3 regions of the Agrobacterium vaccinii genome follow, and region 3 is predicted to be linked to each of the others. Evidence: riboswitches for the same ligand, from Rfam matches in the RefSeq annotation. Region 3 holds a riboswitch; each other region holds the start of a gene.
The links. A riboswitch is a leader RNA that binds a small molecule or an ion and turns the genes downstream of it on or off. The one in region 3 is predicted to bind cobalamin.

Region 1: it holds a riboswitch for cobalamin, as region 3 does, so the genes downstream of both, nrdH (glutaredoxin-like protein NrdH) here and bluB (5,6-dimethylbenzimidazole synthase) in region 3, are expected to answer to the same signal.
Region 2: it holds a riboswitch for cobalamin, as region 3 does, so the genes downstream of both, HRR99_RS14355 (DUF1636 family protein) here and bluB (5,6-dimethylbenzimidazole synthase) in region 3, are expected to answer to the same signal.

What each region holds. Positions count from the first base shown of each region.
Region 1 is NZ_CP054152.1:61,511-65,768, forward strand. Features, by position in the region: gene nrdE (class 1b ribonucleoside-diphosphate reductase subunit alpha) at 1-1,082, opposite strand, end outside; gene nrdI (class Ib ribonucleoside-diphosphate reductase assembly flavoprotein NrdI) at 1,124-1,537, opposite strand; gene nrdH (glutaredoxin-like protein NrdH) at 1,547-1,771, opposite strand; cobalamin riboswitch at 2,018-2,236, opposite strand; gene HRR99_RS22555 (GNAT family N-acetyltransferase) at 2,398-2,973, opposite strand; partial or broken gene HRR99_RS22560 (methionine synthase) at 2,973-3,086, opposite strand; gene HRR99_RS23315 (DUF2934 domain-containing protein) at 3,382-3,573, shown strand; gene HRR99_RS22565 (SemiSWEET family sugar transporter) at 3,711-3,926, shown strand; gene HRR99_RS22570 (DUF6894 family protein) at 4,006-4,215, opposite strand.
Region 2 is NZ_CP054150.1:2,957,797-2,962,054, forward strand. Features, by position in the region: gene cobN (cobaltochelatase subunit CobN) at 1-386, opposite strand, end outside; gene cobW (cobalamin biosynthesis protein CobW) at 390-1,427, opposite strand; gene HRR99_RS14355 (DUF1636 family protein) at 1,424-1,840, opposite strand; cobalamin riboswitch at 1,963-2,173, opposite strand; gene cobO (cob(I)yrinic acid a,c-diamide adenosyltransferase) at 2,281-2,898, shown strand; gene HRR99_RS14365 (cobyric acid synthase) at 2,902-4,258, shown strand, end outside.
Region 3 is NZ_CP054150.1:1,627,371-1,631,628, forward strand. Features, by position in the region: gene HRR99_RS08160 (NADP-dependent malic enzyme) at 1-112, shown strand, start outside; gene HRR99_RS08165 (DUF2865 domain-containing protein) at 258-1,382, shown strand; gene bluB (5,6-dimethylbenzimidazole synthase) at 1,398-2,084, opposite strand; cobalamin riboswitch at 2,156-2,333, opposite strand; gene HRR99_RS08175 (hypothetical protein) at 2,432-2,620, shown strand; gene HRR99_RS08180 (phospholipase D family protein) at 2,665-4,221, shown strand.

The sequences.
Region 1 (4,258 bases), on a different replicon from region 3:
ATGCGTCCTGCAATCGGGTTTGCCCGGTTCACCGTGTCTTCGAACATGATGTAGGGATAGCCGCTCTCGAACTGTATCTCGGCAATCACCTGGAAGAAGTCACGGGCCTTTATCTTCTTTTTCTTGATCCTCGCATCCGCGACCATCTCCCGGTATTTTTCCGTCACGGATATCTCGGTGAAGGGAATGCCATAGACGCGCTCGATATCGTATGGCGAAAACAGGTACATGTCCTCGTTGTTCTTCGCCAGTTCGAAGGTGATGTCAGGCACCACGACGCCGAGTGACAGGGTCTTGATCCTGATCTTCTCGTCAGCATTCTCGCGCTTGGTGTCGAGAAAACGCATGATGTCGGGGTGATGGGCGTTAAGATAGACGGCACCTGCGCCTTGGCGCGCACCAAGCTGGTTGGCGTAGGAAAAGCTGTCCTCAAGCAGCTTCATCACAGGAATGATGCCCGATGACTGGTTCTCGATCTGCTTGATCGGGGCGCCAGCCTCGCGAATGTTCGTCAGTGACAAGGCAACGCCGCCGCCACGCTTGGAAAGCTGCAGCGTTGAATTGATGCCGCGTGCGATGGATTCCATATTGTCTTCCATGCGCAGCAGAAAGCAGGAAACAAGTTCGCCACGTTGTTTTTTTCCTGCATTGAGGAATGTAGGCGTCGCGGGCTGGAAGCGGCCGGCGATGATCTCATCGACCATGTCTCTGGCAAGTTCTTCGTTGCCTTGCGCCAGCGCCAGCGCCACCATGCAGATGCGGTCTTCGTAGCGTTCGAGATACCGTTTCCCGTCAAAGGTCTTCAATGTGTAGCTGGTATAATATTTAAACGCGCCAAGAAATGTTGGGAAACGGAATTTCTTGGAAAACGCATGATCGAATAGATCACGCACGAAATTGAACGAATATTGGTCCAGAACCTCACGTTCGTAATAACCCTCAGTCACGAGATAATCGAGCTTTTCCCGCAGGTTATGGAAGAACACCGTGTTTTGGTTGACGTGCTGAAGGAAGTACTGCTTGGCCGCCAGCCGGTCCTTGTCAAGCTGGATTTTGCCATGCTCGTCGTACAGATTCAGCATTGCGTTGAGAGCATGGAAGTCCAGTTCGGATTCCGATGTTTTCAAAGGCTTTTCAATTGTGGTCGCGTCCAAAATCGTTCCAATCCGTGTTTGACGTTCGCGACGTCTTCATCCGTGCCTAGAAGCTCGAACCTGTAGAGGTACGGCACCTGACATTTCTGGGAGATGACATCGCCGGCGATCCCGTAGGTCGCCCCGAAATTGCTGTTGCCCGCGGCAATCACGCCACGAATGTTTTTCCGGTTGTCCGCATCGTTGAGGAAGCGGATTACCTGTTTTGGAACGGCCCCTTTTCCACCTTCGCCGCTGTAGGTGGGAAGGATCAGAACGTAGGGCGCTTCGACCTGAATGCTCTCGGAAAGACTGAGGGGAATGCGCCGCGCACTTATCCCCAGTCGTCCGACAAAACGATGGGTGTTTTCCGACCGGCTGGAGAAATAGACGATCTGACCCATTGCTCTGGCTCAGGCCGCAAGCGTGCTGATCATATCCGGGCGAAAGCCCGCCCAATGGGTCTCGCCAGCGACGACGACGGGAACCTGTCGGTACCCAAGCCCTTGAACCAGGTCGTAGGCGCTGGTGTCTTCGGAGACATCAACGATGGTGTAGTCGATGCCCTGTCGGTCAAGAGCGCGGGTAGTTGCTGTGCACTGTACGCAGGCAGGCTTGCTGTAGACGGTAACGGTCATGATGATCCTCGTGAAATTTGTATAGGCGTGCGATATCAATAAGGCGTTGGAAACGCCCATGCGGAAGTTCAGGGATGGATGGCAGCCGAAAGCGACTACGGGCGTTACGGCCCGCTATTCACGCGGATACTGACTAGAATGATGCGACATTGACTTCACCCCGAAGTGGTTGATGCGGAGCTCAGGGGAAGCGGCACGCGCAGGATCATCCCGCACATGACTCGCGACCTTCGGACACCCCGCCCGTGGACGTATTCGTTTGAGGCAGGTCTCCTGGCTCACGGGTCGTCACATCCATCTCGCCTTCCCGAAACCTTCCGGCGCCAGTGGCTATTGAGAGGATGCTCGCCGCTTACAGTTGCGGGGGCAGCTCCGGCATTGCTCCGTCCAGAAAGGACATCACGCACCGTATTCCCGTCTTAGCTCCCGACGCGAATCGGAAGAACCTCGAACACTAGATATAGTATATGAGGAGATAGTCGCGTCAACTCTTAGGAGGGTGGCGGTTAGAAAATTACGTCCTCATCCACACCAGCCTGTGGATAACAGTCTCATCAGACAGCTTGAAAGTTCAGCTTTTAATGGCCGCATACAAGCCGTATATCAAGCCTCGATTTTGCGTTTCGTCAACGTTCGGAGCGCAACGGCTTGTCGAAATCGACGCTCGTCTCGGTTCCACGGTTGGACGGATAGGAGAATTGGCCGAATGCGCCATAGCCCTGGCTTTTCCAGAACCCGAGTGTTTCCGGTGTCTGAGCATCGGCATGGAGATAGGACGAGGTGTACTTAAACTCGGATGCCCGGCTCTCCAGGGCCGCCACAATCTTTGTGCCAAGCCCTTTACGACGGACGCTAGAATCAAGGTACACGCGGACAATCTGACATACCTTTTCGCCGTCGCTATAGCGATGTCGTAGGCGCTCCTTCGTGGAAGGTTTGTTCTCGATCGCGTAGAGACCTCCGGCCGCAATGATGTGTCCATCTCCGTCCCGGACAACGAGAAAACTGCCTTGCCTTTCGCGGGAGAACCAGTTGTCCGGCTGCGCCGACAACAGCGAATCTAGGTCAGAATGCCAGGCGGGAGTGTAGTCGATCCCGTAGACGTTCTTGATCATCCGCAGGCAGAAGGTCCTCGCTTCAGCTCGGACGGCGGACTGTGCTTCATCATTCAGCCATTCCAGGGAGAGGTCATTGATGAGCATCAAGCCGCTAACTTTCTGCGGATAATTTCCGCCCCTGCACCGAGTGCGCGCAGCTTCGCTGTCGCCACATGACGCGGAAGCGGTGCCATGCCGCAATTGGTGCATGGATAGAGACAATTGGTCACCCGGTGGAGATGATGACAATCAGCTTGCAAGATTTGCGGGACTGACTATCGCAATCGGTTGATCGTGCGGATCAACCTAAGAACAACGATCAATCCTTTCGACATCCAAGAGACCAGCAAATCATGTGATTTGCTCCCTCGTCCGTTGACTGATGCTATCCTCGCTAAGCGCTGCAAAAAACGAAAATCGTTCCTTCAAGCCTCAGGAACATTGTTGACGCTAAACAGTTGAGAGGCCTGCCAATCCAGCTCGAATATCAACAAAGGAACGCAAGCAGCACAAATGAACGAGAAACGGGATATCTGGGTCAGCGCTCGCGCATATGCACTCTGGGAAGAAAACGGGCGAATAAACGGAAGCGATCATGAACACTGGCTGCAAGCTGTCCGAGAATACGAGCTTATGATGCAAACCCGGGCATCACCTGATGGCTTGGAAATAATGGCCAGCCGAAAGGGCAAAGAAACAAGTTAGTCGTTCGCCAAAGCAACAATGGTCGATAGTATCGAAAATCAGCATGAGAGGCTGCCTGCTGTCCCCTCATAATAGCAACATCGTGACGAAGGAAACCTTCATTGGATACTGCTCTTTTGGTCGGATACCTCGCCTCAATGTGTTCTGTGTCAAGCTTCGTTCCACAGGTCTACAAGGTTGTCAGGACCGACGATACGAAGGCAATCTCAACAGGAATGTACTGTCTCACGGTTACAGGATTTGCGCTCTGGACCGCATTCGGGGTGATGCGCACCGAATGGCCTATCATCCTGACAAATTCCGCTTGTTTCTTTTTATCCCTGGTCATTCTCGTAAAGAAGCTAAGATCGTAGGCGCTCTCGAGCAGGTGTCCACAACAATCTGTCCGAGTTGGATAAAGGTGAGAGGCTGAATGGGTCGAGCGGGAGCGCGTTACGCGTCTTCAGCAATCACACCTCTGGACACTGAATTCAACGGTATCCTGTCCATTAAAGACCTATCCGAGCGCGCAATTTCAAAATAGATTTCGTTTAGGTCGTCACTGTTGATCATTCTGTCCGCGGCCAGTTCTCGCGCAGTCTTCATCGCCTCTACACACGCATTTTTGTCATTCGCAAATTCGGCACCGTGCTCGTCGATCATCTCGCCGTCTTCATCGTAGACCCGGAAAAAATATATTGGCATG
Region 2 (4,258 bases), 1.3 Mb from region 3:
GACGCGATTTCTAATTTTTCATCGCGTTCGCTGCATTCGCCGGGCAGAAGCACGAGCTTGATACCACGCCGACGCGCCATTCTCGACAACTCGTCCACGCCATAACGCCAACGATCGGCGCCGCCGAGAATCCGGATAAGGATCAGCTTGGCGTATTCCGCCGTCTTTTCGATCCACAGATCGACCGACATGGGATGGCGAAGTTCGGAGAGGTTGGCGGACACAAAGGACACTGAACCATCCGTGCTGCGTTGCCATCCGCGCTCCAGCCCGCCCAGATCGCTGGCCGAAAAAGACAGCACTACCACATCCGCCTGACCCTGATTGAGATCAACCGGCTCGATCAGGTCGTCCAGAGACGAGGATGTGGTGGCGAGGATGTGCATGGATCAGGCAGCCAGCATCCGCTCGATTTTCGCGCGGTCGAGACCTTTCTCACCGATAACGACCAAACGGCTGCGGCGCACCTCGCCTGCGGCCCAGGGACGGTCGAAGTAATGATTGACGCGCGAGCCGACCGCCTGCACCTGCAATCGCATCGGCTTCGCCGACACTTCGACAAAACCCTTGATGCGGAGCACGTTTTCCGACGCTGCCGTTTCCGAGATACGCGCGGCCAAGGCCTCGGCATCGGTGACGGCGTCCAGTTCCACCACGAAGCTATCGAACTCGTCGTGATCGTGATCTTCTTCTTCATCATGATGGGTGTGGCGGTTTTCAATATCCTCTTCCACCGCAAGGCCAAGACCGATCAGCACGGCAGGATCGACCACGCCATTGGACGCCACGACAATCTTGGCCGCCTTCGGCAGATGCGCATTGATATGCGCCTTGGCGCGCTCAAGACCCGCCGCATCCAGCAAATCGCCCTTGGTCAGAACGATGAGGTCTGCGCAGGCAATCTGGTCTTCAAAGACCTCTTCGACCGGATCATCGTGATCAAGCGCCTCGTCGTTTTGGCGCTGAGCGGCCAGCGCTTCCAGATCATGCGACACCATGCCTTCGGCAAGCGCGACACCATCGGCCACGGCCACCACCGCATCCACCGTCACCCGGCTTTTGATTGCGGGCCACTGGAAGGCCTGTACGAGTGGCTTCGGCAGAGCGAGACCCGAGGTCTCGATCAGAATATGCTCGACGCGTGGCTCGCGGCTCAGAATCTGCTCGATGGCGGGCTGGAAATCATCCGCCACCGTGCAGCAGATGCAGCCATTGGCTAGTTCAACGATGTTTTCTTCCGGGCAGCTTTCAATGCCGCAACCTTTGAGGATATCGCCATCAATGCCGACATCGCCAAACTCGTTGACGATGATGGCCAGCCGCTTGCCCTCGAGCTTTTCCAGAAGGCCGCGCAGAAGCGTGGTTTTGCCCGCGCCCAGAAAGCCGGTGATGATGGTGCAGGGAACGCGGTTGAGCGTGGTCATTATGTCTCCTCGGTAAAATTCAAAGGGGGAATGCGGGCAACAAGGCCACGCTTTAAACTGTCGGGCCGTCCGCGCCATGGCATCAGGCCATCGGGTGCTGAAGACAACAGGCGCGCGCCGACCAGCAAGTCGGCAGCGTCGTCTTCGCTCAACGATCCGAACATGTAGGACCAGCCATCGGCGCTGCGCACCGCGGCACTCAAGCCACGCTTGCAATTGGCAAGGCAGTTGACGCTGCGTACATCGACACCTTCAGCCTGACCGAGTGCAACAGCAGCCTGCGCAAGGGTCGCACCGGGGCGAGGGTCCGCGTTCGGATCGGCTTCCGACCGGCAACTGCGGCAAACGTAAACCACGACGCCGGGCGCGGTGTCACGGTCCGTCTTTTCATTCAGGCTTGATGATGTCGATGTCATATCCAAGGGTATGGTTTCCGCGCCTTTGCAATGGTCTCGGGGTGCGGATATCGAAAACGGCATGCGGATCAACGCAACGCCATCGTTCGAACAACCGACTGACCGGAGCACCCCGCCCGGCAGACGTTTTTCCTGAAACGGCAGGTCTCCTGGCTTGCGGCTTCGACACCCTTGCGCCGCCTTCCCGGACTCATTCGTCCAGTGGCTTTCGGCGCGGGCTCACCGCTTACAGTTGCGGGGGCAGCCACGGGTTGGTTCGCACACGCGAATGGCACCGTGTTCCCTCTTAGCTTTTCCCGTTGCCGGAAAAAGACCGTCAGTCCTTAACCCTTATGCCCTGCGGTGCTTTTGTGTCAATGCCGCCGTGTCATTGCCGTGGAACACGTTTTGGCTATAGTCGCCGCTTTGAAAAAGCATGACACCCGGAAGGATGAGCCACAATGACCCGTGACATCAGCGACAGCGAGGCCGAGCGTCACCGCGCCAAAATGGTCAACCGCAAGGCGGTGCAGGATGCCGAAGTCTCGGAAAAGACCATCGAAAAAGGTCTGCTGATGATCAACACCGGCCCGGGCAAGGGTAAATCCACCGCAGCTTTCGGTCTGGCCCTGCGCATGCTCGGCACCGGCAGACGCGTCGGCATCGTCCAGTTTATCAAGGGCGCATGGTCCACCGGCGAGCAGGGGGCGTTGGCCCTGTTCGGAGATCGCGTCGAATGGCGTACCATGGGCGAAGGTTTCACGTGGGACACTCAGGATCTGAAACGCGATGTCGCTGCTGCGACCAAGGCGTGGGAAGAGGCAAAGACGCTGATGGCCGATGAAACCATTGGTCTTGTAGTGCTGGATGAGCTCAACATCGCACTGCGTTATGATTATTTGCCGCTGGAAGAGGTGGTCGAAACCCTGCAGAACCGCCGCGATGGCTTGCACGTCATCGTCACCGGTCGCAACGCCAAACAGCTGCTGATCGACGCCGCCGATATGGTGACGGAGATGACGCTTGTGAAACACCACTTCAAGGCGGGCGTCAAAGCGCAGTCCGGCATCGAGTATTAATCCATGACAGCGCGCGTTTTGATGTTTCAAGGCACCGGCTCCGATGTCGGCAAGTCGCTGATGGTGGCGGGGATGGCGCGCGCTTTTGTTCGTCGCGGTCTGTCCGTCATGCCGTTCAAGCCACAAAACATGTCCAACAATGCCGCCGTCACCGCCGATGGTGGTGAGATCGGCAGGGCGCAAGCGTTGCAAGCGCGGGCGGCGGGCGTACCGCTTTCCGTCCACATGAACCCGGTGTTGCTCAAACCCCAGAGCGAAACGGGCGCGCAGGTGGTGGTGCAGGGCAAGGTCATCGGCAATGCCAAAGCCGCTGATTACCAGCACATGAAAGCCGGGCTGATGCCACGCGTGCTGGAAAGCTTCGAGCATCTGAAAACCATGGCCAATCTCGTTCTGGTGGAGGGCGCGGGCAGTGCTTCAGAAGTCAATCTCCGTGCCAATGACATCGCGAATATGGGCTTTGCCCGCGCAGCCAATGCGCCTGTGATCCTGATCGGCGATATCGACCGGGGCGGCGTGATCGCCAGCCTTGTCGGCACGAAGACGGTTCTGGATACGTACGATGCGGCGATGATCGAAGGCTTCATCGTCAATCGCTTCAGAGGCGATCCAAACCTGTTCGATGACGGCATGCGGATTATTTCGGACAAGACTGGCTGGAACCCGATTGGCCTCTTGCCGCATTTTGCCGATGCAAGCCGCCTGCCGGCTGAGGATGCTTTAGGGTTGAGTGGAGCTGGCGAAAGAAAGCGCGACGCGAAAATTCGGATCGCTGTACCGATCCTGCCGCATATCTCCAACTTCGATGATCTCGACCCGTTGGATGCCGAGCCGGATGTCGAGCTTATCCGCGTGCGCCAGGGAGACGTCATCCCGGCAGATTGTGCGCTGGTGCTGCTGTGCGGTTCCAAGTCCACCATTGCTGATCTGACGGCGCTCAAAAATGCCGGGCTCGACGTGGATATCAAAGCACATGTGCGGCGTGGAGGCTATGTGCTTGGCCTGTGCGGCGGCTATCAGATGCTCGGGAAAAGCGTGGCTGATCCGGACGGCATCGAAGGTGCTCCCACCGCGATTGAAGGGCTTGGCTTGCTCGACGTGGATACCGTGCTGACGGGTGACAAACGGCTCGTCTCCGTGACCGGGCAGAGCTTTGATCAAATCCCCTTCTCCGGCTATGAAATGCATGTGGGCGTCACTTGTGGACTGGATGATAAGCGACCGTTTTCCACAATCGGCAACCACACAGAAGGCGCGATGTCACCGAATGGCCGCGTGTTTGGCACTTATATCCATGGCTTGTTTGCCGATGACCACCAACGCAGCGGATGGCTAAAACGGCTGGGTGGGGAAAACTCGA
Region 3 (4,258 bases):
CCTGCTCGGTTCCGCCCTGCCCGTGCACATTCTGTCGCCAACGGTCACGTCGCGCGGCGTGGTCAACATGGCAGCACTAGCCGCCGTGCAGGCATCGCACCCTTCGGTGTAAGCACGGGTTAACGCAATTTTGAACTGACTGTTGCCGCTTTGCTGCGCGCGCCTATGTTATCCTGATCGAAAATACGTCATCCGCATTTCGCGGGTGCGCTCCTCAGGATATGTCCTGCCCAACGGCAGGCGGAACGGACGGACCATTGATCCCGCGCCGAAGCCGACTGGTCGGCACATTTGCGATTGTCATGCTGGCCGCTCCGTTTTCGGCGCAGGCAAGCGCTGTCTGTGATTCGTTGCGCTCGCAGTTGAACCAGCCCGTGCAGGTTTACGGCAATACCGCAGAGGTACGCCGCTTTGCGAGCGCTCTTGCCCAGCAGAACATTCTCATACGGCGTATCAAGAACGACATGCGCGGCTATGGCTGCTCCTCCGGTAGCGTTATCGTCTACGGTAACCCCAATGCGCAGCTTTGCGGCGAAATCGGCGATGCGTTGGAGCAGGCGCAGGCCGAGCGCGACATGATCGCTGACGACCGCGACCGCATGCTGGCCGCCCAACGCAATGACAATGCCCAAGGGTCGCGTGAGCGCATTCTGGCCGCGCTGGATGCGCAAGGCTGCTACGACGAGCAGCCACCCTCGTTCACCTCCACAGACCCCTCGCCCTATCCCGACATGCGCGACCCGAGTGACGGCTTTGGTGAGCCGAACAACGATTACGCGCCTTCGCCCGATATGCCGATGCAGGGTGGGCTCCGAACACTTTGCGTCCGCACCTGCGATGGTGCGTTCTTCCCCATTTCTTCGGACGCGACACCGCTCGATTTCCGTGAGCAGGCAGCCCAATGTGAGCGCATGTGTCCTGGCACGCAGACCGAATTATTCTATCACGCCATGGAAGGTCAGGAGAGCGAGGACATGGTCTCGGCAAAAACCGGCCAGCCCTACGCCTCGATGCCAACCGCTTTTGCCTACCGCAACAACCCCGCATCCAGCCGCGCACCCTCATGCAGCTGCAAAATGACGGCCTCTTCCGACCCGACGATGAAGCCGCAGGACAACAGCCACGCACCGCAATCCACCGCCGTGCAAAGCTCGCCAAGCGTGACCACGCTGACGTCACCGAAGAGCGACACGAACCCCGCCCCTGCCGAAACGAAGCCGGAAACCAAACCCGTCGAGAAAGCCGAACCGATCCCCGAGCGCGACTACGATCCAGCCAACAGCAAAGTCCGCATCGTCGGCCCCCGCTTTATGCAGGAAGAAACCAGCCGCATCGACCTCAAAAATCCCGCTTTGCAAGGCGCCCAGCCACAACAGCAGTGATATTAGGGCCGGGACTTAACTTGTGCCCCACTTATCGCGAAACACAAGCTCCTCCACCGACAGTCGCTGCCGCCAGCCTTTGATAGCCAGCTCCGGTTCGCTGTAGAGCCTATCGACGCGGCCAAGGCAGAGCCAGGCAACGATTTCGATGTGTTGGGGTATTTCGAGGATTTGGCGGATATCGGCATCGTGGAAAATGCTGACCCACCCGACGCCGACACCTTCGGCACGGGCTGCCAGCCACAGGTTCTGGATGGCGCAGACGGTTGAGTAGACATCCATGCGCGGATTGTGTGTGCGCCCCAGCACGACATCGCCGCCACGGGTTGGGTCGCAGGTGACGCAGATCGAAAGCGGTGCCTTGCGAATGCCCTCCAGCTTCAGACTGCGATAGAGCGTCTGGCTTTCCTGCGCAAACATCTCGGCAGCTTCCGCATTGGCGTGCGAAAACGCCTCCCACGCCTGCTGTCTCACCCGTGCATCCGTGATAAGCGTGAAATTCCACGGCTGCATGAAGCCGACGGACGGCGCGGCATGGGCCGCTGCCAGCAATCGCGCCACCAGTTCATCCGGCAGCGCATCCGGCAAGAACTGGTCGCGAACGTCACGCCTCGTCTCAATGGCGCGATACACCGCGGCCTTCTCGGCGTCGCTGAACGCCTGCGCAGGGTGAAGCGCATCTTCGAATTCATCAGGTCGCATCGTCATTCCCCAACAATGCACGGGCAGACCACAAGGGCCCGCCTGTCAACAACCTGCCGCCGTCCATGCGGTGCGGTCTATGGTATCAGGCCGGTCTTCTGACTGGGCGTCATCACGATATGCCGCCTTCCCAATCTCTCAGTGGCATTCGACAGTCGCATCGGCCTCACAGCGTTGGGCACGTCGCGGAGTTTCACCGCGTTCCCGATTCTCCTGCGTGAAGCAGGCACCTGATAGCGCTTCTTATGTCGCTTCGCGCTACGCTATGCAAGCAGGCAGGCGTTTTACCCGCGTCGACCGGAACCGCCGGGCCGCCTCCCGCATTCTACGCATAAAGGAGAACAAAGATGGATCAGTATTCCGAACTTCGCCAGCAGATCGGTCAGGACCTCGACACGCTCAAGGCCAACGAAAGCCCGAAGTCTATCTTTGAACTCGCAGATGATTACCTGACGACAGATGCCGCTTTGAAGCGGCAGGTCATTGAGGACATCATCAAGGAAGAAGCGGATAAGCGGAATATTGATATTCATTGAATGTGCGAGAGGCTTAGGGCAAAGATGCGGGTAATATCATCACTGTGAATGTCACCGTCGCCATTTGTGCCCTCATCGTCATCGCCATTATCGCGGGCCTCGTTTTCGCATCGCGCCATCGTGACAAAATCATCATCAAGATCGCGTCGGCAGCACTTCCTACAGAAGAAGATGCCACGCCGCTCGACCGCCATTGGACGGATATCAGTCACGGTCGTGAAGGTCAGAGCGTGCTGTCGCTGATACAATCCAACCTCGGCGCGTTTGCCGCACGCGTGGGCGCGGCCCGCGCCGCCGGTCGCAGCCTCGATCTCATGTACTACATGTGGAATGCTGACCTCACCGGGCAGTTGATGATGCGTGAGGTTATCGCCGCAGCTGACCGTGGCGTCCGGGTGCGCCTGCTGCTGGACGATCTGGGTGTGTCGATCTCGGACCGCGCTTTTCAAGCTATAGACAGCCACCCCAATATCGAGCTTCGGCTGTTCAACCCCACAAAGGCGCGTGAGAACGTCTTTCGCCGTGGGCTGGAAATGGTGCTGCGGTTTCGCAGCGTCAACAGGCGCATGCATAACAAAGCCTGGATTGCGGATGGCCGCACATTGATCGTCGGTGGCCGCAATATCGGTGACGCCTATTTCGATGCTGCCGAACAGGCGAATTTCCGTGATTTCGATATTATCGCACATGGTGCCTGCGTGGCGCAGGCCGAAGAGATTTTCGACGATTACTGGAACAGTGCCGTCGCCGTTCCCGTACGCTCGCTTCTGGCCCGCCGCCCCAGCAAGCTGGCGAAGCTGCGCCGCAGAATGGACGTTCTCGCCTCCGGCAATGCCGCTCGTCCCTATCTGGCGCAGGTCGAAAGCCAGCACCATTCCGGCAACTTCCTCCTGTCAGATACGCTCCATTGGGTGGAAAGCGCAACGGTCGTTGCCGACCCGCCAGAGAAGGCTGCGGACAAACGTCGCAATGGCCACAACTATCTGATGGAGACGCTGTTGCCCGTCATGGAGGAGACGAACGACCGACTGAAGATAACCTCTCCCTACTTCATCCCCGGTCAAAAAGGTCTGGAGACATTGTCAAGGCTCTCTGCCGATGGCGTTTCCGTCAGTGTCCTTACCAACTCTTTGGCCGCCACCGATGTCGCTGCCGTTCACGCCGGTTACTCGCGATATCGCAGGCCTTTGCTGCTCAACGGTATCAAAATCCATGAATTGCGGTCCCTCGCGGATCAGCACAAATCCTTCTCATTGCGCGGTTCGGGTCAGGCAAGCCTGCACACCAAGGCTTTTACCCGGGACGGCGACACAGGCTTTATCGGTTCGCTGAACTTCGATCCGCGCTCCATGTCCCTCAACACGGAGATGGGCGTCCTGTTTTCCTCCGCCCCACTGGTGAAGGAGATGGATGACATCTTCAAGGAAGAAACCAGCCGGGAGATGAGCTTCGAGCTGGCGCTTAACGAGCGTCGAAACCTGACGTGGACCGGCTTGGTCAGAGGCGAGCCAAGGCACTACCGTCGCGAGCCCTACGCTACCTTCAGCCGCCGCGCACTGGTCAGCATCATGGGTATTTTGCCGCTCGAATCCCAACTTTGATGAAAAAAATCTGCGATGGGCTGATCGAATTCAGAGC